3 regions of the Pseudarthrobacter sp. RHLT1-30-1 genome follow, and region 1 is predicted to be linked to each of the others. Evidence: riboswitches for the same ligand, from Rfam matches in the RefSeq annotation. Region 1 holds a riboswitch; each other region holds the start of a gene.
What was found. Region 1 has a riboswitch for thiamine pyrophosphate ahead of thiC (phosphomethylpyrimidine synthase ThiC). Riboswitches for the same ligand answer to the same signal wherever they lie in the genome.
Positions count from the first base shown of each region.

Region 1 (9,461 bases):
ATGACACGGATCTGTCCGGCGTCGACTTCGTATTCTGCAACTGGTTCCCGTCTAATCTCACCGCTGGTGGCTGGAAAGTGGGAGTGGTGGTCGACGACGGCGCGTCGGAAGCACAGGCCACCGCTTTGGAAACCATCCTTCACGGTGAGGCTGGCGGACCGTTCGGGGATCTGGCGGCGTTGTATGGGGAATGGCTGGGAGTGGAGCGAGCCAGTGTTACGTTCTCGGACGGGGACACCCCGTCCGCCTCAGTGCCGGGGCACGTGAACTTCACGTTCGAGCCGCTGCCTGGACCTGACGGCGGTGTTACCACCGTCAAGAACGCGATGTTCGGTTTCGCCCCGGAATTCCTGATTGGCAAAGCGCCGGGACACTCGGACCTCTTCGGCCTTGATTTCGAGGGCGTCTACGGTGAGAGCGCGGACTTCACCTTCGCCAGCGAGATGGCCGATAACGCCCCCAAGTTGCGGGCATGAGCACTGCCAGCTGATGCTTCACAGGAAGCTGTTCACCCCAGGCGGCTCGCGACCAGTCGCGCGCGCCGCCTTTTCGGCTGCGTCGACGTCGCGTTTCTCATCCGCCGCTTCCGCTGGACCGGCCTCCGCCTCCCGCGTCGATCCACGGGCGGCTGGCCTGATCGCGGTCCTGCTCGTACTCGCCGCGGCGAGTTGGGTTTTTACCGCCACGCAGCTGAACGGGATGGACATGGGCCGCTGGACGGACCCGGGACCGCTGGGATTCTTCGTCACGACGTGGGTTGTCATGCTGGCGGCCATGATGTTCCCTTCCGTGGCGCCAATGGTCGTGGCCTACGCCAGAATCCAGAGCCACCGACGCAAAATGGGGCGCTATGCGCCGGCGGGATCCACGGCCGTGTTCGTGGCCGGGTACTTGATCGTGTGGACCGCCTTCGGGGTGATGGCGTATTCCCTCTACGCCTGGGTCGCGTCGATGGTTCCCGGGATTTTCGGCCCGGAGCAAGGCAGCCGGTACCTAGCGGCCGGGGTCATTATGATGGCGGCGGTCTATCAGCTGACTCCCGCCAAGAACGTCAGCCTGATGAAATGCCGCACACCCATGGACTTCATCCTGCACCGCATGCACCCCGGATACCGTGGCGCGCTGCGCATGGGAATTGAGCACGGGGCGTGGTGCGTCGCATGCTGCTGGGCGCTGATGGTGGCGCTGTTTGCGCTCGGTGTAATGAGCATCGGCTGGATGGCGTTGGTTGGGGCGTTCATCGCCGGCGAGAAGATGCTCCCGTGGAAGCGACTCGCCAACCGCTCAGTTGCGGTGGCACTGGCTGTCATCGGACTCGGTGTAGTCCTGTCGCCCGCGGCCATGAGCGGCCCAGGGATGTAACGGACGAGGCCGGCACGCTGCGCCGGCCGCCCACCACAAGGGGGACACCTGAACGGTCTCATACACAAAGGAGTCGAAAATGACTGACGGGGCTGGACTGATAATGCGCTTTTACAAGGAGATACTAGAGGGCGGAAATCTCGCCCTCATTGATGAGCTGGCGACGGATGACTACGTCGATCACGAAGAGGCACTTCCTGGACAGCCGCCCGGCAAAGACGGCGTCCGATTCTTCGTGAATGCAGTCCGGACCGCGTTCCCGGACATCAAGGTCAAGACGATCGAGCCGTCGCTCGCCAACGGAGACATGGAAGCGTGCCACGTAATTCTGACAGGCACTCATCGTGGGGAGATGGCCGGCATTCCAGCAACGGGCAAGACTGTCGAATTCGGCAGCACTGACATAATCCGGGTCGAGAACGGCAAGGTCGCCGAGCACTGGGGAACCACCGACAACATGGGACTCATGCAGCAGATCGGCGCCATCCCTGCGTAGGACGCAGGGAACGCCCTCAAGATGATGATGGAACGTGCCAGACGACAGCACTCCCCTGCCCGGCATTCGCTGATCCGTGGGGCCTTTGAGATCGCGACGTCCGCTCTCCGGGTCCCGATGCGACATGGACTTGCGCTATCTCAAAGGCAATAAGACAACAGGAAGTCTCACTTCGGCAAAGTGTTCGGACTAGGGGAGACTTCTGGATCTGTAAGTCGCAGCGGTGATTGGAAGGGCTTCGGCGGCGCTATGCGGCCCGCGCCGCAGGTTCATCGTCCCGCAGCTTGATGGGTTGCCGTTTCATCCGGCACGGGTTAAGACTGCGAACCCGGCCGTCGCCGTCCCGGGGCCGCTAACGTTCTGCTGCATGATGGCAGGGGTCTTCTCGGGGCAAGCTTCGGCCGCGTGCGGGTCAGTCGTGGGAGGGTTCGCCGGTGACTTTGTGGTCGGCGTGGTTCAGGCCTTCCATGACCAGACGGGTCAGGTGCCCGTCGGTGAGGCTGTAGATGACCCGGCGGCTTTGTTTTTGGCTGGTGACGAGGCCGCTGAAGCGTAGCTTGGCCAGGTGCTGGCTGACTGAGGTGCGCGAGGCTCCGGTCTGTTCCACCAGGGTGCCGACGTCGGAGGGCTCCTGGGCCAGGAGCCAGAGCAGGTGCAGCCGGGTGGGGTCCGAGAGCATCCGGAACGTGGCGGTGGCTGCGTCCAGCCGGCGGGAATCCGGTGCTTCGGGGTGATGGAAGCTGGCGGCCGGAATGGGTTGTACGTTTTCCACCGGTTCAGCCTTTCATCGTCTCCGGCACAGAACCGGGCCTGGATACTGCGGGCCAGAATCGGAACGCCGCAACTGTACTGATTGTAGCCACGATGGCCAGCACGGCTGCTGCTACCGGCTGGCCGGCGGCGGCGCCGATCCAGCCGGCGATCGGGTAGGTGATGATGAAGCAGGCGTGGGAGAGGGAGAACTGGGCGGTGAAGATGTAGGACCGGGTGCTCTCGGTCGCCGCGCGGCGCAGCAGGCGGGCCGAGGGGGTGTTGATCATCGAGGTCCCGGCGCCGAGAACCACCCACAGGCCCAGCAGAACCGGCCAGGTCCCCGGCACGGCCAAAAGGACGAAAGCCCCTGCCAGGCCGACGGAGAGCAGTACGGCGCCGGCACGCATGAGGACCCGGTCCGGCACCCGGTCCAGTATCCTGGGCGCGGTCAGCGCGACGAGCATCGACCCGGCACCGAAACAGGCCAGGGCGACCGCGACGTCGGCGTTGGAACCGCCGAACATGTCCCGGGCGTAGACGACTGTGTTCACCAGTACCAGGGCGGTGGCGGCAGCGACGGCAAGATTTAGGGCCATCAGGGCCCGCAGTTCAGGGTTGCGGGCAAAGATCCGCGTGCCCAGGGTGGTCCGGTGCCACAACGTCCCTTCCTGCTTCACGACCGGCGCCGCAGGAAGACGGGTGGTGACCACGAGGGCTGCGGAGAGCAGGAATCCGGCCACGGTCCCGAGGAACAGGTCGTGGAAGGACAAAACCGTCAGGAGAGCTGCCGCAAGGGCCGGGCTGACCAGCGACTCCAGGTCGTAGGCCAGACGTGAGAGGGAAAGGGCGCGGGTGTACTGGCGTTCATCGGGGAGGATGACCGGGATCAGGGACTGGAACGCCGGGGTGAAGGTAGCCGAGGCGCTCTGCAGCAGGAAGACCAGGACATAGATCTGCCACGCCTGGTCCACCATCGGCAGCATCAGTGCGATACCGGCACGGATCAGGTCCGCCCCGACCAGCACCGCCTTTTTCGGCAGCCGCTCCACCAGTGCCGCCATCAAAGGGGCCACGAAGACATAGGCGAGCATCTTGATCGTCAGTGCCGTCCCCAGAACGGCACCGGCCTGACCGCCGGCCAGATCAAAGGCCAGCAGGCCCAGAGCCACCGTCAGAAGCCCGGTGCCCAGCAGGGCCACAATCTGGGCCGAAAACAGCTTCCGGTAGGCCGGAACGGCCAGAACTTCAATCAAAGCGACTCCTCGAAACTATGACAGATACTTCAATACGTGCTTACATGCGCACTTATAAGATTAGTAGATGCCGCCCCTGTTCGGAAACGGCGCCCGATCTACACTCCGCTTCAGTCCGCGCACCAGAACCCGACGCCGTTGGCTACTGCAGCGCTTGGAGCTCTGGCGCCGCAAAAGGGCGGGAGGGTGAATCATCCATGCCGGTAGTGCCTGCACGCCGGGGTGCTAGGGTTTTTTCATCCACACGGGTGCCCTTGCAGGGGCTGAGATCGGGCTGATGCAGTCCGCGACCGTTGAACCTGTCCGGGTAATGCCGGCGAAGGAAGTAGGAAAACCACTGATGAGCTCAATGAATTCGCATTCGCTCGCGTACGCCCGCGACCCGGAACACGGCATTAGCGTCCCTGTCACCGAGATCGCCTTGGAGGACTCTCCGAACGGGGTGAAGAATCCACCGTTCACGGCGTACCGGACGGCCGGCCCTGGTAGCGATCCGGTGATCGGTCTGGAGCCGTCCCGGTCCGGATGGATAGAGTCCCGGGGCGACACCGAGCCCTACGGCGGCCGGGAACGCAACCTGCTCGACGACGGAAAGTCCGCCGTGCGCCGGGGCGCCGCGTCCGCTGAATGGAAGGGCACGCAGCCGGTGCCCCGCCGCGCCCTCGAGGGTAAGACCGTCACCCAGATGCACTACGCCCGCCAGGGCACCATCACCCCCGAGATGCGGTTCGTGGCAGTGCGGGAAAACTGCGACGTCGATCTGGTCCGCAGCGAAGTCGCCGCCGGCCGGGCCATCATCCCGAACAACATCAACCACCCCGAATCCGAGCCCATGATCATCGGCAAGGCCTTCCTGGTCAAAATCAATGCCAATATCGGCAACTCCGCCGTGACAAGCTCCATTGCCGAGGAAGTGGACAAACTGCAGTGGGCGGCCCAGTGGGGCGCCGACACGGTCATGGACCTTTCCACGGGGGATGACATCCACACCACCCGCGAGTGGATCATCCGCAACTCCCCCGTCCCCATCGGCACGGTCCCGATCTACCAGGCGCTGGAGAAGGTCAACGGTGAGGCCAATGACCTGACCTGGGAGATCTACCGGGACACGGTGATCGAACAGTGCGAGCAGGGCGTGGACTACATGACCGTCCACGCCGGCGTGCTGCTCCGCTATGTGCCCCTGACGGCGAACAGGGTCACCGGCATCGTATCCCGCGGCGGGTCCATCATGGCCGGCTGGTGCCTGGCCCACCACCGGGAGAACTTCCTCTACACCCACTTCGACGAGCTCTGCGAAATCTTCGCCAAGTACGACGTCGCCTTCTCCCTCGGCGACGGACTGCGGCCCGGCGCGACCGCGGATGCCAATGACGCCGCACAGTTCGCTGAACTGGACACCCTCGCCGAACTCACCAAGCGGGCATGGCAGTACGACGTGCAAGTCATGGTCGAAGGCCCCGGGCACATCCCCTTCCACCTCGTCCGCGAAAACGTCGAACGCCAGCAGGAACTCTGCGACGGCGCACCCTTCTACACCCTCGGCCCGCTGGTGACCGATATTGCCCCGGGCTATGACCACATCACCTCAGCCATCGGCGCCACCGAGATCGCCCGCTACGGCACCGCGATGCTCTGCTACGTCACTCCCAAGGAACACCTCGGGCTGCCGAACAAGGACGACGTTAAGACCGGTGTCATCACCTACAAGATCGCCGCCCACGCGGCAGACCTCGCCAAAGGCCACCCCGGAGCCCACGAACGCGACGACGCCCTGTCCAAGGCACGCTTCGAATTCCGCTGGCGGGACCAGTTCGCCCTCTCCCTGGATCCAGCCACAGCCGAATCCTTCCACGACGAGACCCTGCCCGCGGAGCCGGCCAAGACCGCGCACTTCTGCTCCATGTGCGGACCCAAGTTCTGCTCCATGCGGCTCTCCCAGGACATCCGCGACCAGTTCGGAGGCATGTCCGAACAGGAAGCCATCGCAGGAATGAACGCCAAATCCACCGAATTCCGCGAATCCGGCGGCAAGGTCTACCTCCCCGAACCCGTCCTGCCCAGAAGCTAGGACCATGTCGGGGCAGCGCTGGTCCCCCGGGCCCGGTCCTGCCCCGGCCCCGGACTAAGAAACCTGTTCGAAAAAGCCAGTGGGGTCGCCGCGGGCTTATCCGCACGCGGTCTCCTGGCGCCGACAGAAATGCTGGCTGACTCCGTTTAGCCGACAGGGTCGGTGGTGTTTACTTGAAGCCTGCGGTCTTCCGGGTACCGTCCACCTGCGTGAGGGTGAACTTGCAGGTAGCGCGGTTGTTCTCTGGCACCGGGCCGGTCTTGATCTGGGCGTTCATCGTCCATGACACGTCATAGCTGAGACCCAGCAGGGAGTATCCCTGGTTAGTGCCGCCTTCGATCTTTGTAAGCGTGATGGATCGGGAGCCAATCGAGGGCCGCCTGAGCTGTACGCCACCTCGTAGTTACCCGCCCTTGCGGTCCCTCGGTCGACGAGCATGACGCTCTCTGGTCTTTCTTGAGAAAGTCCATTGTTTCCTGCTGGCTCACCGGGAGGACGTTGCCGCTGTGCTGCGACCACCATTCGTCTACGGCCGCTGGGTTCATCCAATTGTTGTTGAGGGTGGAATCGAGGAACTCTTCGGCGACGAAGGTCCCGGCTACTTCCTGGGCGGCGGTGATCTGCGCCTCGTTGAACAGGTTGCTGGCGGAGGCTTGGACGATTGCCGGGTTGTACTTCAGGGCCTTGTCGTCGTCGGCGATGGTGGTCTCCGTACAAGCGACTTCCAGAACAGTCACTTATCCCTTGAAGGGCGTTATGGAGCCGCCGCCAGGGAATTGTTCGATCAGTTCCGCGGCGACGTCACGCAGTTTGCGGCTGCGGTGGCTGGAGACCTTATTGAGTATTGCCATCGCTTCGGCCTGCGAACACCGGTTTTGCGCCATAATGACCCAGCAGGCGAGGCTGATGGTGGTCCTGCTTTGCATCGCCGTTTCCAGGTCCACAGCACGGTCCGTGGCGGCGCCAATGCGTACTGAAAGATGGAGAGCGTTGTGCGCCGCAGCCGCAAACCCTACGGCCTTTCGTAGACGGTCGGCGTGAAAGCGCCAGCCTTCGACGCGAAGAAGTTAGTGCGGCACTGGCCTCACCACTGATTTCCAAGGGCACGCCCAACGCGCTACGGACATTCATCTCAACGAACTTCCGGTTCAACTCGGGCCACCGAACATCCGAAGCGATGTCCCCAATCACCACAGGGGACATCACTTTGAGCGCAGAAATGCAGGGCCCCGCGCCAACATCGTGCTCTATCTGGTCCAGCTGCAGAGCACGTTTACTGCTTCCTGCGGCGGTAGCGGACTATCGCCTTACCTTGACCGTGACCGCGCACTCGATGTCATCTCCGGCAACTTCTGAACAGCTGCCGCTGCGAGCGTCGACAGCCCCGAGAGAAACTCAGTTACATTTCCGGCCCCCACCAGAAGTGACTGAAGCTGGCGTACAGGATCATCTTCCGGGGCATGTGGCATCGGCCCATCGTACGCTCGAACTCTTCCCTGATCCGCACGCTCATGCGCACTGGCAGGCGACTTCTGGCACCGGGTGCAAGCAGTTCCTGAAACGGTAGAACCGTGATGGGCGTGGCACGTCTATTTCCGCCGCGCTCATCCGCCTTCCTTGGATGATCATGGGACATTACTACCCGGTGAGGTATGTGGTCAGACAGCGGTTAGCCTGAGGCGACTGCCTCCAGCGCCCACCCGAGGATTGCGTTGTCGAAGTCCTCAAGGACAAGGGCCTCATGGATATACGCATCGAACTCCCAGAGCCCAACGCTGCCGCCCTGGCCCCAATAATGAAGCCAAAGCACCGGGAGGGAAAGTTCGCCAGAGTCGACCCAGCGTTTGGCTTGTTGGCGCGCGTCGTGGTCATTCACACGTGGCCCTCCGGGTGACGGACTGGCCGGCCTGCGGTGCTGGCGATGGCCTCGTGCGTTTTATCAGCATGCTTACTATATTCCCACGTGGTTCCCCCTTGCCACAAGGTCGGCAACCGCGAAGGGCGACATGTCTCGTTCGTTATTGAACGGTTGTTTGTAGAGTGCCCTGAAGACTGCCTCTCGGTTGCCGTGACTCGGGACCGGGCAATGCTTCCCAGTGGCCCTCACAACGCCGAGTCCAGCAGGTTTGCTAAAACGTTGAAGGCTTTGATCAACTGGAGGTCAGTGACAGCTCCATAGCCTATGACCAAGCCGTTCATGGGGGTGCGTTCGGTGTAGTAACCAGCCAGGGGTATCACCCGGACGCCCTGTTTCAGCGCGGCACCGGCCAGGTCTGCGGCGTCGGGTTTTTCAAACCTGATGACCGCATGCAGCCCTCCATCGAGAGCCGAGAGCTCCAGATCCCCGCGTGACCCCAGACGGTCTATGAGCAGGGCGCGGCGGTGTGAGTACTCCCGCCTGGCACGGGTGATGTGTCGGGAAAGCCCGCCTCCTTGGATGTAGTGGGCAAGAGCTGACTGCAGTACTCCTGCTACCGGGGTGTCCAGAGCTTCACGTACTGCTTTGAGCCGCTGTCCGGCAGCACCCCGTACCACCAGGTATCCGCAGCGCAACCACGGGCTCAGGTTTTTGGAAAAGGTCCCTAGAAGCACCACATCAGCATTCGTAGGCAGCGAAGCGACGGCAGGAAGTGGCATCCTGTTGTGACGAAATTCGCTGTCGTAGTCATCTTCCAGGACGAGAACCCCGTGTTGATCGGCCCATGTCAGCAGGCCCAGCCGTTCCTGGACGGCCATTCTGCCTCCCAGCGGGTATTGGTGGCTGGGCGTTATGAGGACTGCCTCAGGTATCTCCCTGAGATTGGCCAGCTGTGAACTTCGCAGGCCGTTTTCATCCACTGGGACGCTGAGCAGCCGCGCACCGGCGGCTCTCATGACTCGACGGGCTGTTGGGTAGCCGGGATCCTCAATCAGGATGCGCGGATGATCCCGCTGGCTTCGGAGCATGGCAACGATCAGGTGCAGCGCATCGCTGGTGCCGCCGGTGATGATGATGTCCTCGGGTTCCGCGGAGAGTCCCCGGGACACTGCCAGGTGTTGTGCGACCGCTTCCCTCAGCGCCAACGTCCCGAGGGCCGGTGGCAGATGCGTTGTTCCCTGCTCCGCAAGGGCCTTTTTCCACGCATGGCGCCATTCCCTGTGCATGAAAGGGGACGCGGAAGGCCGGCCCGGGGTTAGATCAATCAAGTCATTGCGGGCCGGGCTGCTCCTTGGCTGCCTCTCGCTCAAAGGCCGGCTCTGAATATCAGGGCGCACCGCCACCCTGGTCCCGCCTGCTCCGCTGCTTTCAAGGAACCCCTCGCCGGACAATTGCTCGAATGCCCGGACCACCACTCCCCGTGAAACACCCAGTTCAGAGGCCAACCTTCGGGTTGCGGGAAGGGTGTGTTCGGGCTGAAGGAGTCCACTGAGGATGGCGCTGCGTAGTTGGCTGGCCATTTGGGCCGCCAGAGAGACAGGGCTTTGCCTGTCGAGTTCGATTGGTATTTCGGCTTCACCCATTGGACCTCCCGGGTTGGTTTTTCTT
Region 1 covers NZ_JBWZCG010000012.1:38,231-47,691, reverse strand. Annotated here, with positions in the region: gene AC50YM_RS10590 (DUF1326 domain-containing protein) at 1-476, shown strand, start outside; gene AC50YM_RS10585 (DUF2182 domain-containing protein) at 490-1,362, shown strand; gene AC50YM_RS10580 (ester cyclase) at 1,442-1,858, shown strand; gene AC50YM_RS10575 (ArsR/SmtB family transcription factor) at 2,271-2,630, opposite strand; gene AC50YM_RS10570 (MFS transporter) at 2,635-3,864, opposite strand; TPP riboswitch at 4,099-4,206, shown strand; gene thiC (phosphomethylpyrimidine synthase ThiC) at 4,205-5,935, shown strand; gene AC50YM_RS10560 (hypothetical protein) at 6,259-6,672, opposite strand; gene AC50YM_RS10555 (ANTAR domain-containing protein) at 6,673-6,879, opposite strand; gene AC50YM_RS10550 (hypothetical protein) at 7,605-7,811, opposite strand; gene pdxR (MocR-like pyridoxine biosynthesis transcription factor PdxR) at 8,039-9,436, opposite strand.

Region 2 (9,461 bases), on a different contig from region 1:
GACCGCCGACGGCGTGTGGGAACCTGCCGGGTGCTCAGCCCACCAGCTCCAGTTTGACCTCGCGGGTGGCGATGTCGGCGGAGACGATGCGGACCCGGACCTGGGTGCCGGGTTCCAGTTCGCCGGGGCAGCGGGCGGTCACCGCGGGCTCGGCGATCTGCACGATTCCGGAGGGTCCGTTTCCGTTGCCAGCCTTGGCGCCGCCGTTGCCGTTCCCGCCCTTGTCGTTGCCGTTCTTGCCATCAGCGCCCTTCCCGTTGCCGGTCTTGCCATTCCGGGCTGGCTTGCTGCCTGAGATCACGACGGCGTCGAACTCCTGGCCGACGTGGTTGACCAGGAGGGCAGCCTCGACGGTGTCGAGCGCGAGGCGTTCCAGCTTGGCGGCCAGCTGGTCCGAGGTCGCCATGATCGAGGGAAGGGACGGCAGGGCGGCGCGGGCCCAGTCGGGGACGGCGGTGCCGTTGCTGAGCGCCTCGCAGATCACCAGGACAAACCGGTCGATCAGCCGGCGCAGCGGGGCGGTGGAGTGGGCGTAGGCGGCGCCGATGGCGGCCTGGGTGGCCGCCTCGGGGACCGTCCCGTCGAAGGGGGTGTAGCCGGCGCCGCGGAACAGCATGCCGGCCGAGTGCACGATCGCCAGTTGCCGGGCGTCCGTGGGATCCAGGGTGCGCAGGTATTCGCCGTAACTCATCTGGCCGTCCCACGGCTTGCCCAGGGCGCGGGTCTGGCGGTGGAAGTGCGCCAGTGAGGCTTCATCCGGGGCCGGCATGGTGCGCAGGATGCCTACTTTGCCGGCCAGCATGATTTCGGCGGCGGCCATCCCGGTCATCAGGGAAATCTGGGCGTTCCAGTCCTCCACGGGCAGCGGCGGCGCAGCGACAATCCGGTAGCCGCCGTCGGGCAGCTGTTCGATTTCCTGCTCCGGCATGTTCAGGCTGGCGCCGCCGCGGAGCCGTTCCAGCTCCACCCGCTTCATCCCGACCTCCTTGAGCAGCTGGAGGACGGGGGCGGCCGTTCCGGCGTCAAGCTCGGACTGCACCCCGCGGTAACTGAGCTTGGCCCGGCTGCGGACCGCTGCGCGGCGGACCAGCACCGCGGACACCTCGGCGGCGGCGTCGAGCTCGAATTCCCAGACGAATGCGGCGCACAGCTGGCCGGCCAGCAGGCTGCCTGCTTCCTCGCTGATGACTTCCGGGTGCAGCGGAATCCGGCCGTTCGGGGTGTAGAAGGTCTGGCCGCGGCGGCGCGTCTCGGCATCGAGCGCACCACCGGGGGAGACAAAGGAGGGGACATCGGCGATCGCGTAGAAGACCTTGTAGCCCTCACCGGCACGGTCGATGAAGAGGGCCTGGTCCAGGTCGGTGGAGGACGCCGGATCGATGGTTACAAACTCGATATGGGTGAAATCCAGCTCCGGCAGCTCGTGCCCGGCGACCGCCTCCTTGGCCTCCCGGAGTGCGTCTTCGGGGAAGGGCCCCGGCAGCTCCAGTGTCGTGCGCAGCGCATTGAGCGCCTCGGCAAGCTGGTTCTTTTGCTGGTGGACACTCGGGGTCAGACGATGATGGGACACGAAAATCAGATTAGCTTCATTTGCGCCATTAGTCTTGGATCATGAGCACATCCCCGGTCGATCCTGCCCGATACAACAGCTTCCTGAGGGATCTGCTGGGCGTGATGGCCTACGGCGAGCTGTCCGCCTTCGAACGGCTCTCCTCCGATGCGCGGTATTCCCCCACGCTGCACGACCGGGCGGTGCTGGGCCGGATCGCGGTGATCGAGTTCCAGCACTATGAACTGGTGAGCGCCAAACTGGACGCCATGGGGCTGGACGTTGAGGCCGCAATGCTGCCGTTCCAGCCGTCCGTGGACCACTTCCACGAACGCACCCGCCCCTCGGACTGGTACGAATCCCTGATGAAGGCGTATGTGATCGACACCGTCTCCGCCGATTTCTACCGCGCGGTGTCCCGCGACGTTGACGCCGGCACGCGGGCCCTGGTGGAGCAGATCCAGGCCGATGAGGAGGCCACGGCGGTGCTGCGGGAGTTGCTCAAGACCGCCCTCGCCGATGACCCGCGGCTGGCCTCGCGGCTGGCGCTGTGGGCCAGGCGCCTGCTCGGGGAGGCCCTGACCCAGGCGCAGCGTGTGGGTGTTGAGAATGCGTTCGTCGGCGGCCTGGCCGGCGCGGACGGGGACCGGTCCGGGGAACTTGTGCGCGTGCTGATGGCGGAACTGGCGGCGAACCATTCGCGCCGGATGAGAGACCTCGGCCTGGCCGGCTGAGGGGACGGACCGGGCTCAGTTTCCCGCGGCATCGAGTGCAGCCAGCAGGGACCGGGCGGCGTCGGCGGGATCATCGGCCTCCGTGATCGCGCGCACCACCACGATCCGGCGGGCCCCGGCGTCCACCACCTGCTCCACATTTCCGAGGTCAATGCCCCCGATCGCAAACCACGGCACAATACCTGCGGCGGCGCCGGTGCCGGCGTCGGAGTTGGTGACGGTGTTGGTGCCTTCGGACTCGTCCCCGGCCCTCCCCGCGGCCCGGCGGACCGCGTCCGCCGCGTGGCGCACCAGTCCGAGCCCGACGGCGGCGCGGCCGGGCTTGGTCGGGGTGGCCCAGACCGGCCCGACGCAAAAGTAGTCCAGGCCGTGGCGGCCGGGGGCCGCGGCGATGGCTGCCTCCACCTGCTCCGGACTGTGGGTGGACATCCCGATCACGGCGTCCTGGCCGATGAAGTCCCGGGCTGCCGGGAGCGGGAGGTCCTTTTGCCCGATGTGGAACACCGGAGCGCCCGAGAGAGCGGCGAGGTCCGCCCGGTCGTTGACGGCCCAGAGCTTGCCGTGACGCTCGGCGGCCTGATGCAGGATGGCCAGGAACTCCAGTTCCTCGGCCGCTTCCAGCGACTTGTCGCGCAGCTGGATGATGTCGACCCCGCCGGCATACGCGGAGTCCACGAAGTCCGCGAAGTCCCGCTGTTCCTGGCGGGCATCGGTGCAAAGGTAGAGGCGGGCGGTGGTGTGGAGGGCATCCGGAGTCATGGTTCCAGCCTAGTTCCCCTAAACTGGGCCGGTACCGCGGGAGCCCGCCGCAACCGTCCACGCCCCTGGCGTCCGGAACCGGCAGGCTGAGAGGGCGTCAGAGCCGACCGCTTGACCTGATCCGGTTAGTACCGGCGTAGGGAAGGAATACTTTATGGGCGAAATATCCGCCCGCGGCCCGGCCGCCGGCACCGGGAGCACGCCGGCTGCCGCCACACATGACGCCGCAGCCGGCCCGTATTACGACGTCGCCGTGATCGGCGGCGGCGTGGTCGGACACGGGATCGCCTGGGCCGCGAGCCGCTCGGGCCGTTCAGTCGCCCTGATCGACGAAGCCCCCGGAAGCGGCGCCAGCTGGGCGGCCGCGGGAATGCTCGCCCCGGTGAGCGAACTTCACTACCAGGAGGAGGCCCTCCTGGAGCTCATGCTGGAATCCTCCGGGCTCTGGCCGGGATTCGCTGCCGGACTTGAGCGCGGCGGCGGGCCGGCAACGGATTCCGGCGGCTTCGTTGGCGCCGCTACCGGGTACCTCACGACGCCGACCCTCGCCGTGGGGGCCGACGCGGCGGACCGCCGGGCACTTGCGGACCTGCGCACCGTCCAGCAGTCGTACGGCCTCGCCGTGGAGCCGATGACCGTCCGTGCGGCGCGCGCACGAGAGCCGCTGCTGAGCCCGGGGATCTCCTGCGCCTTCGAGATCCCCGCCGACCACCAGGTGGACCCCCGCCGGCTGCTCGCCCGGATTGGCGAACTCCTGGCCGCGGACAGCCTGTGCCACACCATCAGGCGGCGCGCCGCGGGGCTGCTCCGGGAGGACGGCCGCGTGGCCGGCGCCCGTCTCGCCGGCGGCGGCTCCGTCCGGGCCCGCGAGACGATTGTGGCCAACGGCCTGGGCGCCGCCGGGCTCACGGGCCTGCCGGCCGGACTCCGGTTGCCGCTGCGGCCGGTCCACGGCGACATTCTCCGGCTCCGGGTGCCGCAAAAACTGCGGCCGCTGCTGACCTCAACGGTGCGGGGACTGGTCCGCGGCGTGCCGGTTTACATCGTGCCCCGGGAGGACGGCACGGTCGTGATTGGAGCCACCCAGCGCGAGGACGCTCCCGGCGGTGACAACCACCCGGCAGCGCCGGCCGGCACTGCGGTGTCCGCCGGCGGCGTTTACCAGCTGCTCCGCGACGCCCAGCAGCTGCTCCCCGCGGTCGCGGAACTGGAACTGCTGGAAGCAACCGCCAGGGCCCGGCCCGGTACTCCGGACAACGCGCCGCTACTGGGCCGGGTGGCGGAACGGGGAAGCCCGGGGGACGTTGCGGGACTGATCATCGCCACGGGGTTCTTCCGGCACGGAATCCTGCTCACGCCCGCCGCCGCGGAGATCTGTTGCCAGCTGATGGACGGCGTCGCCGACCCCCGCTGGGCCCGCTTCCGGCCGGACAGGTTCGCCGCGGACCCCCACCACCCATCCACCCCCGAGTACAGCAAGGAAACGCTATGAACATCACCCTGAACGGAACCGGGCGAACGCTCGCCGAGGGCGCCTCGGTCGGCACGCTGGTCAGCCAGGTCACCGGCCGGCTGCTGGCCCCGAACGGCCAGTCTGCGGACGGCACCAAACTCGGGGTCGCCGTGGCCCGCAACGCCGAGGTGGTTCCCCGCAGCCAGTGGCACGGCACCGCGCTCGCCGACGGCGACGACATCGAACTGGTCACGGCGGTCCAGGGAGGATGAGCGGGATCGCGAACACCACGGCAGCGGCGCCGGGAGCATCCCCGGCGGCAGCGGATCTGTTCACTCTCGACGGCGTGCAGCTCGGGTCGAGGCTGATCATGGGCACCGGCGGGGCGCCGAGCCTGCACGGTCTGGGGGATGCACTGCTGGCCTCCGGCACGGAACTGACCACCGTGGCGATACGGCGCTACTCGCCAGCGGAGGCCGGGTCGTTGTTCCAGCTGCTGCTGGAGCACAACATCCGGGTTCTGCCCAACACCGCGGGCTGCTTCACCGCCCGGGATGCCGTGCTGACGGCCGAGCTGGCCCGCGAAGCCCTCGAAACGGACTGGGTGAAGCTGGAAGTGATCGCGGACGAGCACACCCTGCTGCCGGACGCCGTGGAACTTGTCGAGGCCACGGAGCAGCTGGTGGGCCGCGGTTTCAAGGTCTTCGCCTACACCAACGACGACCCCGTGCTGGCGCTGCGGCTCGAGAACCTGGGCGCCACCGCGGTGATGCCGCTGGGCGCGCCGATCGGCACCGGATTGGGAATCCTGAACCCGCACAACATCGAACTGATCGTTTCGCGCGCCTCGGTGCCCGTGGTCCTGGACGCAGGGATCGGCACCGCCTCCGACGCGGCCCTGGCCATGGAGCTGGGTTGCGACGCCGTGCTGCTGGCCACGGCGGTAACACGGGCGCAGAATCCGGTGCTGATGGGGGGGGCCTTCAAGCACGCGGTGATCGCCGGTAGGCTGGCAAAAAGGGCCGGCAGGATTCCGCGCCGGGAGCATGCGCTGGCGTCCTCGGTGATGGAAGGCCGGGCCGAATTCCTTTAGGCAAAGGAGCCTGCCATGGCAGCAGCCGGGGACGTCCTCACCGAGGACCAGGTTGACGCGGCACTGACGGCGCTGCCGGACTGGCGGTACCGGCTCGGTGGCCTCGTCACGGTCTACAAGGCGCCGACAGCGGCCGCGGCGCTGGAACTGATCGCCGCCGTCGGACGCCTGGCCGAAGAGCAAAACCATCACCCGGATCTGGACTGGCGCTTCAACCGGGTCTTCCTCCGCTACAGCTCCCACGACGCCGGGGACGAAGTCACGCCGCGGGACGTCGCGGCCGCCACAGCCGCCGGTGCAGCGGCAGCCGGGATCGGGGCCACCGCGGAGCCTGGCCTGTACCGGACCGTCGAGGTGGCGATCGACACGGAGGACCCGGCCGCCATTTCGGAGGTCTGGCGGGTTGCCCTCGGCTACCGCCGGGGCAGCTCCGATGACCTGGTGGACCCGTATGGACGAGGACCGACGGTCTGGTTCCAATCGACGTCCACCCCGAACCCGAACCGGCTGCACCTCGACATCCACCGCAGCAGGGCCGAGTCCGGCACCGTGCTGGAGAAAGCGGCAGCCACCGGGGCGTTAATGAACCGTGACCACGCACCCAACTGGGTGGTGGTCACGGATGCGCAGGGTAATCAGCTGTGCCTTTGCACTGAAGCCGGGCCCGGGCCGGACGTGCCGGCGACCTGAGCCCCCGCCAACCGGCCGCAGCCGGGCTAGCAGCGCCCGCTAGCAGCGCCCGCTAATAGCGCAGGATGGCAGTGAGCCGGGCTGTATCCCGGCGGGTGCGGGACTTGCCGAGGTACAGCACGGCCGCCGCGGCGGCGGCTGCGCCGAGGACCATGGGCAGCACCCACGGAATCCAGGTCAGCCCGGGCTGGTAGCCCAGCCCGGCGGAGATGAAGATGATCCAGCTCAGCATCCCCACGGCAAGCGCGACTCCCGCCGGCACGGCGATGCCGTATTTGGCGTGCCGCTTGTCATTGGCCCAGACCACAAAGCCCGCGGCCACGGTCACCAGGGCAACCACAATCAGGGAAAGCATGTTCGGACTCCTCGCGGGTCGGGATGGAGCAGCGGCGGAATCTGCCGCCGCACCGGGTGAACGCGCACCGGATAAAGGCTAGAGGACGCCGAAACCGACGCGGCGCGATTCCTGGGCGCCGATTTCAACATAGCCCAGGGCGTTGGCGGGAACGATGATCAGGCGGCCCTTTTCGTCGGTGAGGCGCAGCTCGGCGCCTTTCGCGAGGGCTTCGCCGACCACCTTGGCGACGGCGTCGGCATCCTGGGCCGATTCCAGGACAATTTCGCGGCCGATGTTCTGAATGCCGATCTTTACTTCCACTGCAAGGCCTCCCAGCCAATCAAAGTTCTCAGGGTGTTATGTCTATTTGTAGTCTAGGTTTCCTTGGGGAAGCGTGAGATTCCGCGCCAAGCTAAACGGTAGATCAGGTCACTGGCCACATCGAGGTCAAGATTGCCGTCGGTTTCCAGCCAGTACCGGGCACTGATCTGGGCCATTCCCGCGAGTCCGCGGCCCAGCAGCTGGGCCTCCAGCTCGGGCAACTTGGTGTCCTCCGCGATGACCCGGGCGACGGCGTCGGCGAAGGTCTTGTTGAAGGCTTCCAGCCGGGCACTGACGTCCACGTCATTGACCAGGTCGGACTCGAAGACCAGGCGGTGGGCCTGGTCGTCGCTGGCGATGAAGCGGAAGTAGGCGCGCATCACGGCTTTGACCCGCTCGTCGTTGTCCGTGGTGGAGTTGAGGGCACCCAGCAGCAGGGCGATCAGTTTGCTCAGCTCGCTGTCCAGCAGGGCCAGGTACAGCTCGCGCTTGGACGGGAAGTGCTGGTACAGCACGGGCTTGCTGACGTGGGCCGTCTCGGCGATTTCGTCCATTGCGGCTCCGTGGTAGCCGTTGGCAACGAAGACTTCCTGCGCCGCCGCGAGCAGTTGCGTCCGGCGTTCATCGCGCGGCAGCCGCGCGGAACGCTGCCCGCTTCGTGCCGGCTCCGTCGACTTTCCGGCATTACCGCGCTCAACCGGTGCCTGATGAACCACTGTCGGCCTTCTTTCGCTTGCTGTTACGTTCACTTTACGTGCCGGTAATATGACCTGGCGCATCTTCGGGCATAGATTGAAGTATGGCTTCCAAGTTGACTCCAAACGCAGCCCCCGCCAGTCCGGAAAAAACGCCCGGGGCGCCCGGGCCGCTGGTGGAACCGGCCGACGGCCTGAGCCCGGCGGAAGTTGAACGTTACTCCCGGCACCTGATCATTCCGGAAATCGGGGCGATCGGGCAGCGCCGGCTGAAAAACGCCAGGGTCCTCGTCATTGGCGCCGGCGGACTCGGTTCTCCCGCGCTGCTCTACCTGGCCGCCGCCGGGGTGGGCACCCTGGGCATCATCGACGACGACACCGTGGACCTGAGCAACCTCCAGCGGCAGGTGATCCACGGCGTGGCGGATGTGGGCCGGCCCAAAATCGAATCCGCCCGCGACGCCATTGCCGCGCTGAACCCGCTGGTCGACGTCCGGCTGCACGATGTCCGGCTTGACGCCTCAAACGCGCTGGACCTGTTCGCCGGCTACGACCTCATCCTCGACGGCGCCGATAACTTCGCCACCCGGTACCTGGTGAACGATGCCGCGGCGATCCTGGGCAAGCCCTACGTCTGGGGTTCGATCTTCCGCTTCGACGGGCAGGCCAGCGTTTTCTGGGAACAGTACGGACCCACCTACCGGGACCTGTACCCGGAGGCCCCTCCCGCAGGATCCGTCCCGTCCTGCGGGGAAGGCGGAGTGTTCGGGATGCTCTGCGCCGCGGTTGGTGCGCTGATGGTGACCGAGGCCGTCAAGCTGATCACCGGCGTCGGGCGCTCCCTGCTGGGCCGCGTGGCGCTCTTCGACGCGCTCGGCGGGACCTGGCGGGAAATCCGTGTCTCCCGCGATCCCGAGGCGGAGCGGATCACGGAACTGACCGACTACGAGGCTTTTTGCGGCATCACTCCCGCCGCGGAGGTTGGCACCGGGCGCACCGTGACGGCGACCCAGCTGGCCACGATGCTGGCCTCCCGCAAGGCCGGGCTCAAGGACTTCCAGCTCATCGACGTGCGGGAGGCCGGGGAGTACGAGATCGTCCGGATCGACGGGGCGCAGCTGATCCCGCAGGGCCGGATCCTGGCCGGCGAAGCCTGGCACGAGCTGCCCCAGGACACCGACATTGTCTTCCACTGCAAGGCCGGGACGCGGTCCGCGGCCGTCCTCGCCGCCGCACGGGCGGCCGGGTATGAGCGGGTCAGTCATCTCGACGGCGGAATCCTGGCCTGGGTGCGCGACGTCGAGCCCGGCAAACCGGTTTACTGAGGCTCGGCCTGACGTGAACCCGATGGAAAGGCCAGCGGCATGACCGATGACATGGGCGCAACCCCGCAGCACAAGATCGGCTCCGGCTTCGGGCGGGACTCGACGGCGGCGGAGGTCATCGCCGGGATTGACCTTAACGGCAAGACCGCGATCGTCACCGGCGGTTACTCCGGCTTGGGCTTGGAAACCGTCCGGGCACTGGCGTCAGCGGGCGCCGCGGTGGTGGTTCCGGCCCGGCGGCCGGACCACGCCCGCGCCGTCCTGGCGGAGGCCGGGGTCGCTTCCGGGACGGACGCCGGAGGAGTGGGCGTCGCCGCGCTTGACCTCGCCGACCTGTCCAGTGTGCAGGAGTTCGCGGCCAGCTTCCTGGCCTCAGACATCCTCGGCGTCAGCGGCAGCCTGGACATCCTGATCAACAATGCCGCGATCATGGCCAGCCCCGAAGGCCGCGTGGGTCCCGGCTGGGAGTCGCAGTTCGCCACCAACCACCTGGGCCACTATGCAC
Region 2 covers NZ_JBWZCG010000002.1:241,816-251,276, reverse strand. Annotated here, with positions in the region: gene AC50YM_RS03540 (RNB domain-containing ribonuclease) at 35-1,570, opposite strand; gene AC50YM_RS03535 (ferritin-like fold-containing protein) at 1,612-2,283, shown strand; gene AC50YM_RS03530 (thiamine phosphate synthase) at 2,299-3,042, opposite strand; TPP riboswitch at 3,069-3,203, shown strand; gene thiO (glycine oxidase ThiO) at 3,197-4,534, shown strand; gene thiS (sulfur carrier protein ThiS) at 4,531-4,767, shown strand; gene AC50YM_RS03515 (thiazole synthase) at 4,764-5,588, shown strand; gene AC50YM_RS03510 (4a-hydroxytetrahydrobiopterin dehydratase) at 5,604-6,278, shown strand; gene AC50YM_RS03505 (hypothetical protein) at 6,331-6,633, opposite strand; gene AC50YM_RS03500 (DUF3107 domain-containing protein) at 6,712-6,936, opposite strand; gene AC50YM_RS03495 (TetR/AcrR family transcriptional regulator) at 6,990-7,652, opposite strand; gene moeB (molybdopterin-synthase adenylyltransferase MoeB) at 7,736-8,956, shown strand; gene AC50YM_RS03485 (SDR family NAD(P)-dependent oxidoreductase) at 8,996-9,461, shown strand, end outside.
Region 2: it holds a riboswitch for thiamine pyrophosphate, as region 1 does, so the genes downstream of both, thiO (glycine oxidase ThiO) here and thiC (phosphomethylpyrimidine synthase ThiC) in region 1, are expected to answer to the same signal.

Region 3 (9,461 bases), on a different contig from region 1:
CACGTGGCTGGGATCCTTGAGGACCTCCAGCTTTTCCAGCACCAGGGTCCCGGAGGCAAGCCAGCCGACGACGCCGGTGATCAGCAGGAGCCACGCGAACGGGCGGTCGCGGGTCATCGGAGGCAGCGGACGTTCCGGAGTGGACGTACTGGAGACGTGCTGCTGCTGCACGGCGGCCTCGCCGGTGGCACTGGAGATGCTGGGCATGAAATCGATGTCCTTCGGGTCGGGTGCAACTGGTCCGATTCTATCGCCGGAGACTGAAGGAAGCCCGGGAAGCGTCGGCCCTCACCAGTCATTCGGCACACGGTGTGAGCCGGATGACTTGCTTACGCCTGCTTTGACAGGTCATGTGAGACAATGATCGTGGCTGGAACCCGATCCACATCCGGATTCCGGTCCGGCGACTTTGTTCCCAAGACCGCCAATGATGAGCAGGGAGCTGCGGATCCTCTGATCCGGGCTGTCCCGCAATGCCATTGGACGGCACCTGGTTGTGGCGTGTAGATCAACGGGTTTCAGAACAATTCCGCCGGCCCTCCAGGGCTGCCGCACCCCACTGCCGGTGCGAACCTGAGGGTATCCAATTGACTTCTGTCAATGCCTGCGGGTGTTGACAAATATTTGCCCCAACGGGTGCCGGATGTGGCGGCACGTCAGGGGCAGGAGTGTCGCCACATATGGATAATGACCAGGTTGTAACAGGCAACGAAGACGCGCTTGTCACGAACGAAGCGGCCGGAGAAACGGCAACAGCTGCAGCCACGCCGCCGAAGCGGCCGGTCCGGGCCCGCCGCAAGGCGCTGCCGAAGACCGGCGCCGCAGCGGACGCAGGTACCGCAATTGAAGCAGACGCCGTCGCAGACGCAGCAGCTGCAGTAACCGGAACAGCAGCAGACGCAGCGGTTCCCGCCGAGGGCGCGGAGGCCCCGGCCGCTGAAGCCAAGGCCAAGGCACCCGCCCGCCGGTCCCGGGCCCGCAAGGTCGCCGAACCGGCCGCACCCCTTCCTGCGTTCGCTGACGACGCAGCCGAAACTCCCACCGCCGTGACCCCGGCAGTTGAGACTTCGGCAGTGGGCGCTGAGGCGCCAGTTGAGAAGCCGATCCGGCGCCGCGTGGGCCGCGCCAAGGCAGGAGCCCCCGCGGCGGCCCCGACCGCCCAGACCGCGGCAGAGGAAGCCTCCGCGGCCGCCCCGGCAGAAGCGCCGGAGGCACCCGCCGCCGTTGACACTGCCCCCGCCCGCAGCGCCCGTACCTCCCGCAGCACACGCACCGGCCGGACCGGCCGCACCGCCCCGTCCGCGGGCCCGGCAGCCGAGGCAACTGAAGCAACAGAAGCCCCCGCCGAAGCCCCCGCAGTAACCGAAGCAACAGAAGCCCCCGCCGAAGCCCCCGCAGTAACCGAAGCAACAGGAGCCCCCGCGGCCGCCGAAGCACGCTCCGCCGCCTCGCTCTTCCTCGAGCCCGGCGCGCTGTCCTCGATGATCTTCCAGGCTCCCGACCTGACCGCCGTCGTGCGCCCGGCCCCCGCCGCAGCGTCCGCAGCAGCCGTGGCAGAAACTGACGACGAAGAAGAAGACGGTGAGGACGGCGAAGACGCCGGCAGCCGCCGTCGGCGCCGCAGCCGCGGCCGCCGCGGCCGCACCGGCCGCGGAACTGACACCGAGGCCGGGGCCGGAAACGACTCCGAAGCCGCGGGAGACGAAGAAGAGGACGGTTCCGAGGAGCCGCTCGAGGACGGCGTGACCTCGCGCCGTCGCCGTCGCCGCCGCCGTGGTGAGCAGGACCTGGAACTGACCGGCGGGGAAGACGACGATCCGCCCAACACGGTGACCCGTGTCCGGGCACCCCGTGCGGCTACCGAGGCGCCGGTCAACAACCGCGTCACGTCCCTGAAGGGCTCCACCCGGCTTGAGGCGAAGAAGCAGCGCCGCCGCGAATCCCGCGACACCGGCCGCCGCCGCACCGTGATTACCGAGGCTGAGTTCCTGGCCCGGCGCGAATCGGTCGACCGCCAGATGATCGTCCGCCAGCGCGACGACAGAATCCAGATCGGCGTCCTCGAGGACGGCGTCCTGGCCGAGCATTTCGTGTCCAAGACCCAGCAGGATTCCCTGATCGGCAACGTCTACCTGGGCAAGGTCCAGAACGTGCTGCCGTCGATGGAAGCCGCCTTCGTTGACATCGGACGCGGCCGCAACGCCGTGCTCTACGCCGGTGAAGTCAACTGGGAGTCCGTCAACCTGGAGGGCAAGCAGCGCCGGATCGAAAACGCGCTGAAGTCCGGAGACTCCGTGCTGGTCCAGGTCACCAAGGACCCGGTCGGCCACAAGGGTGCCCGCCTCACGAGCCAGATCTCACTGCCGGGCCGCTACCTCGTGTACGTACCCGGCGGCTCCATGACCGGCATTTCCCGCAAGCTGCCCGACGTCGAGCGCAACCGGCTGAAGCGGATCCTCAAGGACCGGCTGCCGGAACACGCCGGCGTCATTGTCCGCACCGCGGCCGAGGGTGCGTCCGAGGAAGAGCTCACGCACGACATCAACCGACTCCGCGCCCAGTGGGAAGGCATCGAAGGCCAGTCGACCTCCACCAAGATCCTCGCCCCCGAACTGCTCTACGGCGAACCCGATCTGACCATCAAGGTGGTCCGTGACGTCTTCAACGAGGACTTCTCCAAGCTGATCGTCTCCGGCGAGGAGGCGTGGGACACCATCGAGGCCTACGTCACCTACGTGGCGCCCGACCTCGTCGGCCGGCTGGAGAAGTGGACCAAGGACACGGACATCTTCGCGGCCTGGCGCATCGACGAGCAGATCCACAAGGCCCTGGACCGCAAGGTCTTCCTGCCCTCCGGCGGCTCCCTCGTGATCGACCGCACCGAAGCCATGACCGTCGTGGACGTCAACACCGGCAAATTCACCGGCAGCGGCGGAAACCTTGAGGAAACCGTCACCAAGAACAACCTCGAAGCAGCCGAGGAAGTCGTCCGGCAGCTCCGGCTCCGCGACATCGGCGGGATCATCGTCATCGACTTCATCGACATGGTGCTCGAATCCAACCGCGACCTCGTGCTGCGCCGCATGGTCGAATGCCTGGGCCGGGACCGGACCAAGCACCAGGTCGCCGAGGTGACCTCACTGGGCCTCGTGCAGATGACGCGCAAGCGGATGGGCACCGGCCTGCTGGAAGTCTTCGGCGAGCAGTGCGAAACCTGCGACGGCCGCGGCATCGTCACCCACGACGAGCCCGTGGAGCACCGCCGCGCCAACGTGGTGGCCGCAGAGCACCACGTCCCGCGGACCGAGCACCAGCCCGCCGCCGCACGCACCGAACGTACCGAACGCAAGAGCCGACGCCGCGGCAGGGGCGGCCAGGGCACGGACGAGCAGTCCGTCCCGGCAGCAGTCCACCCGGAGCCCACCGAGGCCGAGCGCCACGCCAAGGCGGAGGCAACCCGCGCCGCGCTGGCGAACATCGCCGCTGCGGCGCACGCCGCGCACCTGCACGACGGCGAGACAGCCACCGCTGTCGATGCCCGGACCCGCCAGGCCGCCGTCGATGCAGTGGTCGAGCTGGCCGCGTCGGAGGAGGCAGCCGGCCGCCCTGCCGCCGTGCTGACGTTCGGCGGTGAGCAGGTCGCCCTGCCCTTCGTCGAGCACGCCGACCAGGCGAGTGCCCCCGCCCTCACCCTGGACCTGCTGACCGAGGCCTTCGCCCACCTGGGTGAAACCGAGGCGGCCCCGGAGGCCGCAGCCACCGGAGCAGCCCCGGCAGCAGCCCCGGAGCCGGCGGCGAAGGCAGCCCCGGCCGCCCGGACCGCAGCGGCAGCTCCGGCGCGCGCCGGCGGCACCGGCCCGGGACGCGCCCAGGCCCCGGGTTCCCAGACCGAGGCAGACACCGCGGGCGGCACCTCCCGTGCCCGCCGCGGCCGCCGCAACCGGAGCGCCAGCCGCGCCCAGGGCGCAGCGAACGAGACCTCGGTGGAACAGCGGAGGGAAACCCCGCAGGCCGCGCCCGTCTCGGTGCACGAGGCCAAGGTCCCGGCAGCACTGCCGGCCGCCAAGCCTGCCGCGAGCGAGCCGATCATCCTCGGTGTCGGCGTGCCGGCTTCCGAGCTCTAACGGCAGAAACAGTTCAACCAGGCCGCGGGTGCGGTCCGGACCGCGTAGCAATACGCCAGGTTCGGGCCGTGCCCGCGGCTTCGTTAACGGACCCGGCTAGGCTGGATCCTGACACGGGGTGCCGCATCGAGCCGGCTGAGATCCAAACCCGTTGAACCTGTCCGGTTAGCACCGGCGAAGGGATGTCTCTTATGACCGCCGCCCCATCGTTTCTCCCGCCCGCCCCTGCCGCGCCCGTATCGCGGATCCCAAGGGTGCTGGCGATCGCCGGCTCCGATCCCTCCGGCGGCGCAGGCATCCAGGCCGACCTCAAAAGCATTGCCGCGCATGGTGGCTACGGCATGGCAGCGATCACCGCCCTGACCGCGCAGAACACCCGCGGCGTCAGCGCCGTGCACGTCCCGCCGGCGGACTTCCTGACCGCCCAGCTCGACGCCCTCAGCCAGGACATCAGCATCGACGCCGTCAAGATCGGGATGCTGGGGGATGCCTCCGTGATCGACGCCGTCCGCGGCTGGCTGGCGAAGTCCCGCCCCGGCGTCGTGGTCCTGGATCCCGTGATGGTGGCGACCAGCGGCGACCGGCTGCTGCAGGAATCCGCGGAGGCGGCCCTGCACGCGCTGTTGCCGTACGCGGACCTGCTCACGCCCAACCTCGCCGAACTCGCCATCCTGCTCCGGGAGACGGTCGCCGAGGACTGGGCCGGGGCACTGGAACAGGGCAAGCGGCTCGCCGCCCAGACCGGCACCACGGTCCTGGTGAAGGGCGGCCACCTCGACGGCGGCCGGCTCCCCGGCGGCGGCGGCCACCTCGACGGCGGCCGGCTCCCCGGCGGCGGCGGGACCGGAGATCCCGACGGCGCCGGCTGCCCGGACGCGCTGATCAACACCGGGGGGCTCCTGGCCCGGGACCTCATTGTGGTGCCGGGGGAGCGCGTGCCCACCCGCAACAGCCACGGCACCGGCTGCTCGCTGTCCTCGGCGATCGCCACGGTGCAGGCCAGAATCATCGGACAGGCCGGCACGGGGGACTGGGAGGCCGCGCTCCGCGAGGTCAAGCCCTGGCTCCGGGAGGCCCTGCGCACCTCCGACCGGCTCGACGTAGGCACCGGCAACGGCCCGGTGCACCACTTCCACCACGTCCAGCAGCAGACCGAAGATCACTCCGGCGCCGGCCGGGTACCGGCCCAGGGTGAATTTGCCGCCGCGCTGCGGGACGCCGCCACCGGCGACCTGGCCGCGATCCACGGGCTGGACTTCATCAGGGGCCTGGCCGACGGGTCGCTGCCGGAGCGGGATTTCGCCTACTACCTCAGCCAGGACGCCCTGTACCTGAACGGCTATTCCCGGGTCCTGGCCCGGGCCGCAGCCATCGCACCTACCGAGGCCGAACAGCTCTTCTGGCTCCGCTCCGCGCAGAACTGCCTCGAAGTGGAATCCGAGCTGCACCGGACCTGGCTGGGCACCCGCACCGCCGGGGTGACCCCCGGGCCGGTCACCCGGTCCTACCTGGACCATCTGCTGGCCGCCTCGGCCGGCAGCTACGGCGTGCTGGTGGCCGCCGTGCTGCCGTGCTTCTGGCTCTACGCCGAGTTGGGGGAGAGCCTGCACGCGCAGTTCCTCGCAGCAGGCGCGCCGGACGCGCATCCCTACGCGGTGTGGCTGCGCACCTATGCCGATGCGGAGTTCGCCGCCGCCACCCGGCAGGCAATCGCCTACACCGACGCCGCGGCCCGGGCGGCGTCGGCCGGGGAACGGGACGCCATGACCCGGGCCTTCCGGCAGTCCGCCCGCTACGAGGTCGACTTCTTCGACGCGCCGCGGCTGCACGCCTGACGGCGGGGGTCCGCGGAGCCTGTACGATAGGTGGGCACGGTTCCGGAACTCGTTACGGCAGGCTCTGTCCATACAGAGTGGCGCCTACCACGTATTTCACGTCGGAACCAGCCTCATTTGCGGCCGAAGGCAAAATTAGCGTAGTCTAGATCTTCGGTGCTTACGCCAACACTTGGGTTATGACCTTGAGGACGCTCCACTCGATTTCGAGTGCGATTGTCCACGGGATAGCTCATGGGTCCCCCCGGGGAACCCACCGGCGTAGAGGCACAGCGTGAGCCGGACCAGAAACTTTGGACCCAGGTTCCGCACGCAAATCTAGTAATAAACGTCGAGAGAAGTGAGTTCCCCAGTGGTGTACGCGATTGTCCGCGCAGGCGGCCGCCAAGAGAAGGTTTCCGTTGGAGACTTCGTTACCCTGAACCGCGTCCCCGGTGGAGCCGGCAGCACCTTTGAGTTGCCCGCACTGCTCCTGGTGGATGGTGACAAGGTCACGTCTGCAGCTACGGACCTGGCCAAGGTAAAGGTTACGGCTGAGATCCTTGAGGACCTTCGCGGTCCCAAGATCGTCATCCAGAAGTTCAAGAACAAGACCGGTTACAAGAAGCGCCAGGGTCACCGTCAGGAATTGACCAAGGTCAAGATCACCGGTATCAAGTAACTACTCGTTACTGTTCAGGTCTTCAGCAGGTTCCCCAGAATTTAAGGCAGGCATTTCCAAATGGCACATAAAAAAGGCGCGAGTTCCACTCGCAACGGTCGTGACTCGAACGCCCAGTACCTCGGCGTCAAGCGCTTCGGCGGCCAGGTAGTTTCCGCAGGCGAGATCATCGTCCGCCAGCGTGGCACCCACTTCCACCCGGGCGCCGGCGTTGGCCGCGGCGGCGACGACACCCTGTTCGCACTGACCCCCGGCGCTGTCGAGTTCGGCACCCGCCGCGGTCGTCGCGTCGTGAACATTGTGACTGCTGCAGCTGCAGAGTAACAACAAGTCTTAAAACGGTGGGGCGGGCCATTAGGTCCGCTCCACCGGTGTTTTAACCGCATTACAATCATCCTGGGCGTCTTTGAGGCCCGGGGAACAGCACTGAGGAGATCCACGTGGCGAGCTTTGTAGACCGGGTAGTACTGCACGTATCCGGCGGTACCGGCGGCCACGGCTGTGTCTCCGTTCACCGCGAGAAGTTCAAGCCGCTCGGCGGTCCCGACGGCGGCAATGGCGGCAACGGCGGCGACGTCATCCTCCGTGTCGACCCGCAGACCACCACCCTGCTGGACTACCACCACGCCCCGCACCGCCACGCCACCAACGGCGGCCCCGGCATGGGTGACTGGCGCGGCGGCAAGCACGGCGAGACCCTGATCCTCCCGGTTCCCGAGGGCACCGTGGTCAAGACCAAGGACGGCCGGGTCCTCGCTGACCTCGTGGGTGAAGGCACCGAATACATTGCGGCCGCCGGCGGCATCGGCGGGCTGGGCAACGCCTCGCTCTCCTCGCAGAAGCGCCGCGCGCCCGGCTTCGCCCTCCTCGGCATCGAAGGCGACGCCGCCGACGTCGTCCTGGAACTGAAGTCCATTGCCGATATCGCCCTGGTCGGCTTCCCGTCCGCCGGCAAGTCCAGCCTGATCGCCGCGATGTCCGCCGCGCGGCCCAAGATCGCCGACTACCCCTTCACCACCCTGATCCCCAACCTCGGGGTGGTCCAGGCCGGCGAGGTGCGATTCACCATCGCCGATGTCCCCGGCCTGATCGAGGGCGCCAGCGAAGGCAAGGGCCTCGGCCACTACTTCCTGCGCCACGTCGAGCGCTGCGCCGCCCTGGTGCACGTCCTGGACTGCGGAACCCTCGAATCGGACCGCGACCCGCTCTCGGACCTCGCCGTCATCGAGGCCGAGCTGGAAAAGTACGTCGTGGACATGAGCTTCGCGGGCTCCGACGGCGAAGTCGTCCCGCTGAACCACCGCCCGCGCCTCATCGCCCTGAACAAGGTGGACCTGCCGGACGGCAAGGACATGGCCGAATTCGTGCGCCCGGAACTGGAATCCCGCGGCTATAAGGTCTTCGAGATCTCCGCGACCAGCCACGAGGGCCTCCGCCAGCTGGGCTTCGCCATGGGCGAGATCGTCCAGGCTGCCCGCGACGCCGTCGCCGCTGCCCCGCCGAAGGTGCACGCACCGGTGCTCAAGCCCCGCGCGGTCAACGAATCCGGCTTCAAGATCCGCCGCGAAGAGAAGAACCTGGAGCCGCTGTTCCGCGTACTGGGCGACAAGCCGGTGCGCTGGGTCAAGCAGACCGACTTCACCAACGAGGAAGCCATCGGCTACCTCGCCGACCGCCTGGCGAAGCTCGGCGTCGAAAATGAACTCTTCAAGCAGGGCGCCAAGCCCGGCGACATGGTTGTTATCGGCGAGGACGACGGTGTTGTCTTCGACTGGGAGCCGACCATGATGGCCGGCGCCGAACTGCTGGCCGCACCGCGCGGCACCGACGTGCGCTTCGCCGACATTGGCGACCGGCCCACCCGCGGGCAGAAGCGCGACGAGCAGGTCGAACGCCGCGAGGCCAAGGCCGCGGCCCGCGCCGAACTCGAAGCCGAGCGCAAGGCCGGCATCTGGACCGAATCCGTCAGCAGCCGCAGGGTCGCCAAGCCGCTCAAGGAGAGTGGACTGGGCGAAACAGATGACGAGTAAAGCCGTCACTGTGCCTGCCGCGGCTGTTGCTGAAACGGCGGCCCCCGCCGCGGCGGTCCTCCCGGAGCACCGCCCGGCCGCGGACACCCCGCCGCCGGACCGGTCCGTGCTCTCCGGAGCCCGCCGGATCGTGGTCAAGGTCGGCTCGTCCTCGCTGACCTCGATCAAGGGCGGCATCTCCGAGGAAGCCCTGACCGACCTCGCCGACGCCCTCGCGCACAAGCGCAACGCCGGCACCGAGATCATCCTGGTGTCCTCCGGCGCGATCGCCGCCGGGCTCGCCCCGCTGGGCCTCGCGAAGCGCCCCCGCGACCTCGCCACCCAGCAGGCGGCCGCGAGCGTGGGCCAGGGCCTGCTGATGGCCCGCTACACACACGCTTTCGGCGCCCACGGCGTCACCGTCAGCCAGGTGCTCCTCACCGCCGAGGACTTCATGCGCCGCAGCCAGCACACCAACGCCCTGCGCGCCCTCGACCGGCTGCTCAACCTCGGGGTCGTGCCCGTCGTCAACGAAAACGACACTGTCGCCACGCACGAGATCCGTTTCGGTGACAACGACCGGCTCGCTGCCCTGGTGGCCCACCTGGTCCGCGCCGACGCGCTCGTGCTGCTCTCCGACGTCGACTCGCTCTATGACGGGCCGCCCGCGCACGGCGCCCGGCGGATCGCCCATGTGACGGGTCCGCAGGATCTTGAGGGTGTCACCATCGGACGCACCGGCAAAGCGGGCACCGGCACCGGGGGAATGGTCACGAAGGTCGAAGCGGCGACCATCGCCGCCGGCTCCGGTATCCCCGCCCTCGTCACCTCC
Region 3 covers NZ_JBWZCG010000045.1:634-10,094, forward strand. Annotated here, with positions in the region: gene AC50YM_RS19830 (vitamin K epoxide reductase family protein) at 1-207, opposite strand, end outside; gene AC50YM_RS19835 (Rne/Rng family ribonuclease) at 681-4,124, shown strand; TPP riboswitch at 4,229-4,324, shown strand; gene AC50YM_RS19840 (bifunctional hydroxymethylpyrimidine kinase/phosphomethylpyrimidine kinase) at 4,316-5,959, shown strand; gene rplU (50S ribosomal protein L21) at 6,312-6,620, shown strand; gene rpmA (50S ribosomal protein L27) at 6,681-6,944, shown strand; gene obgE (GTPase ObgE) at 7,061-8,650, shown strand; gene proB (glutamate 5-kinase) at 8,640-9,461, shown strand, end outside.
Region 3: it holds a riboswitch for thiamine pyrophosphate, as region 1 does, so the genes downstream of both, AC50YM_RS19840 (bifunctional hydroxymethylpyrimidine kinase/phosphomethylpyrimidine kinase) here and thiC (phosphomethylpyrimidine synthase ThiC) in region 1, are expected to answer to the same signal.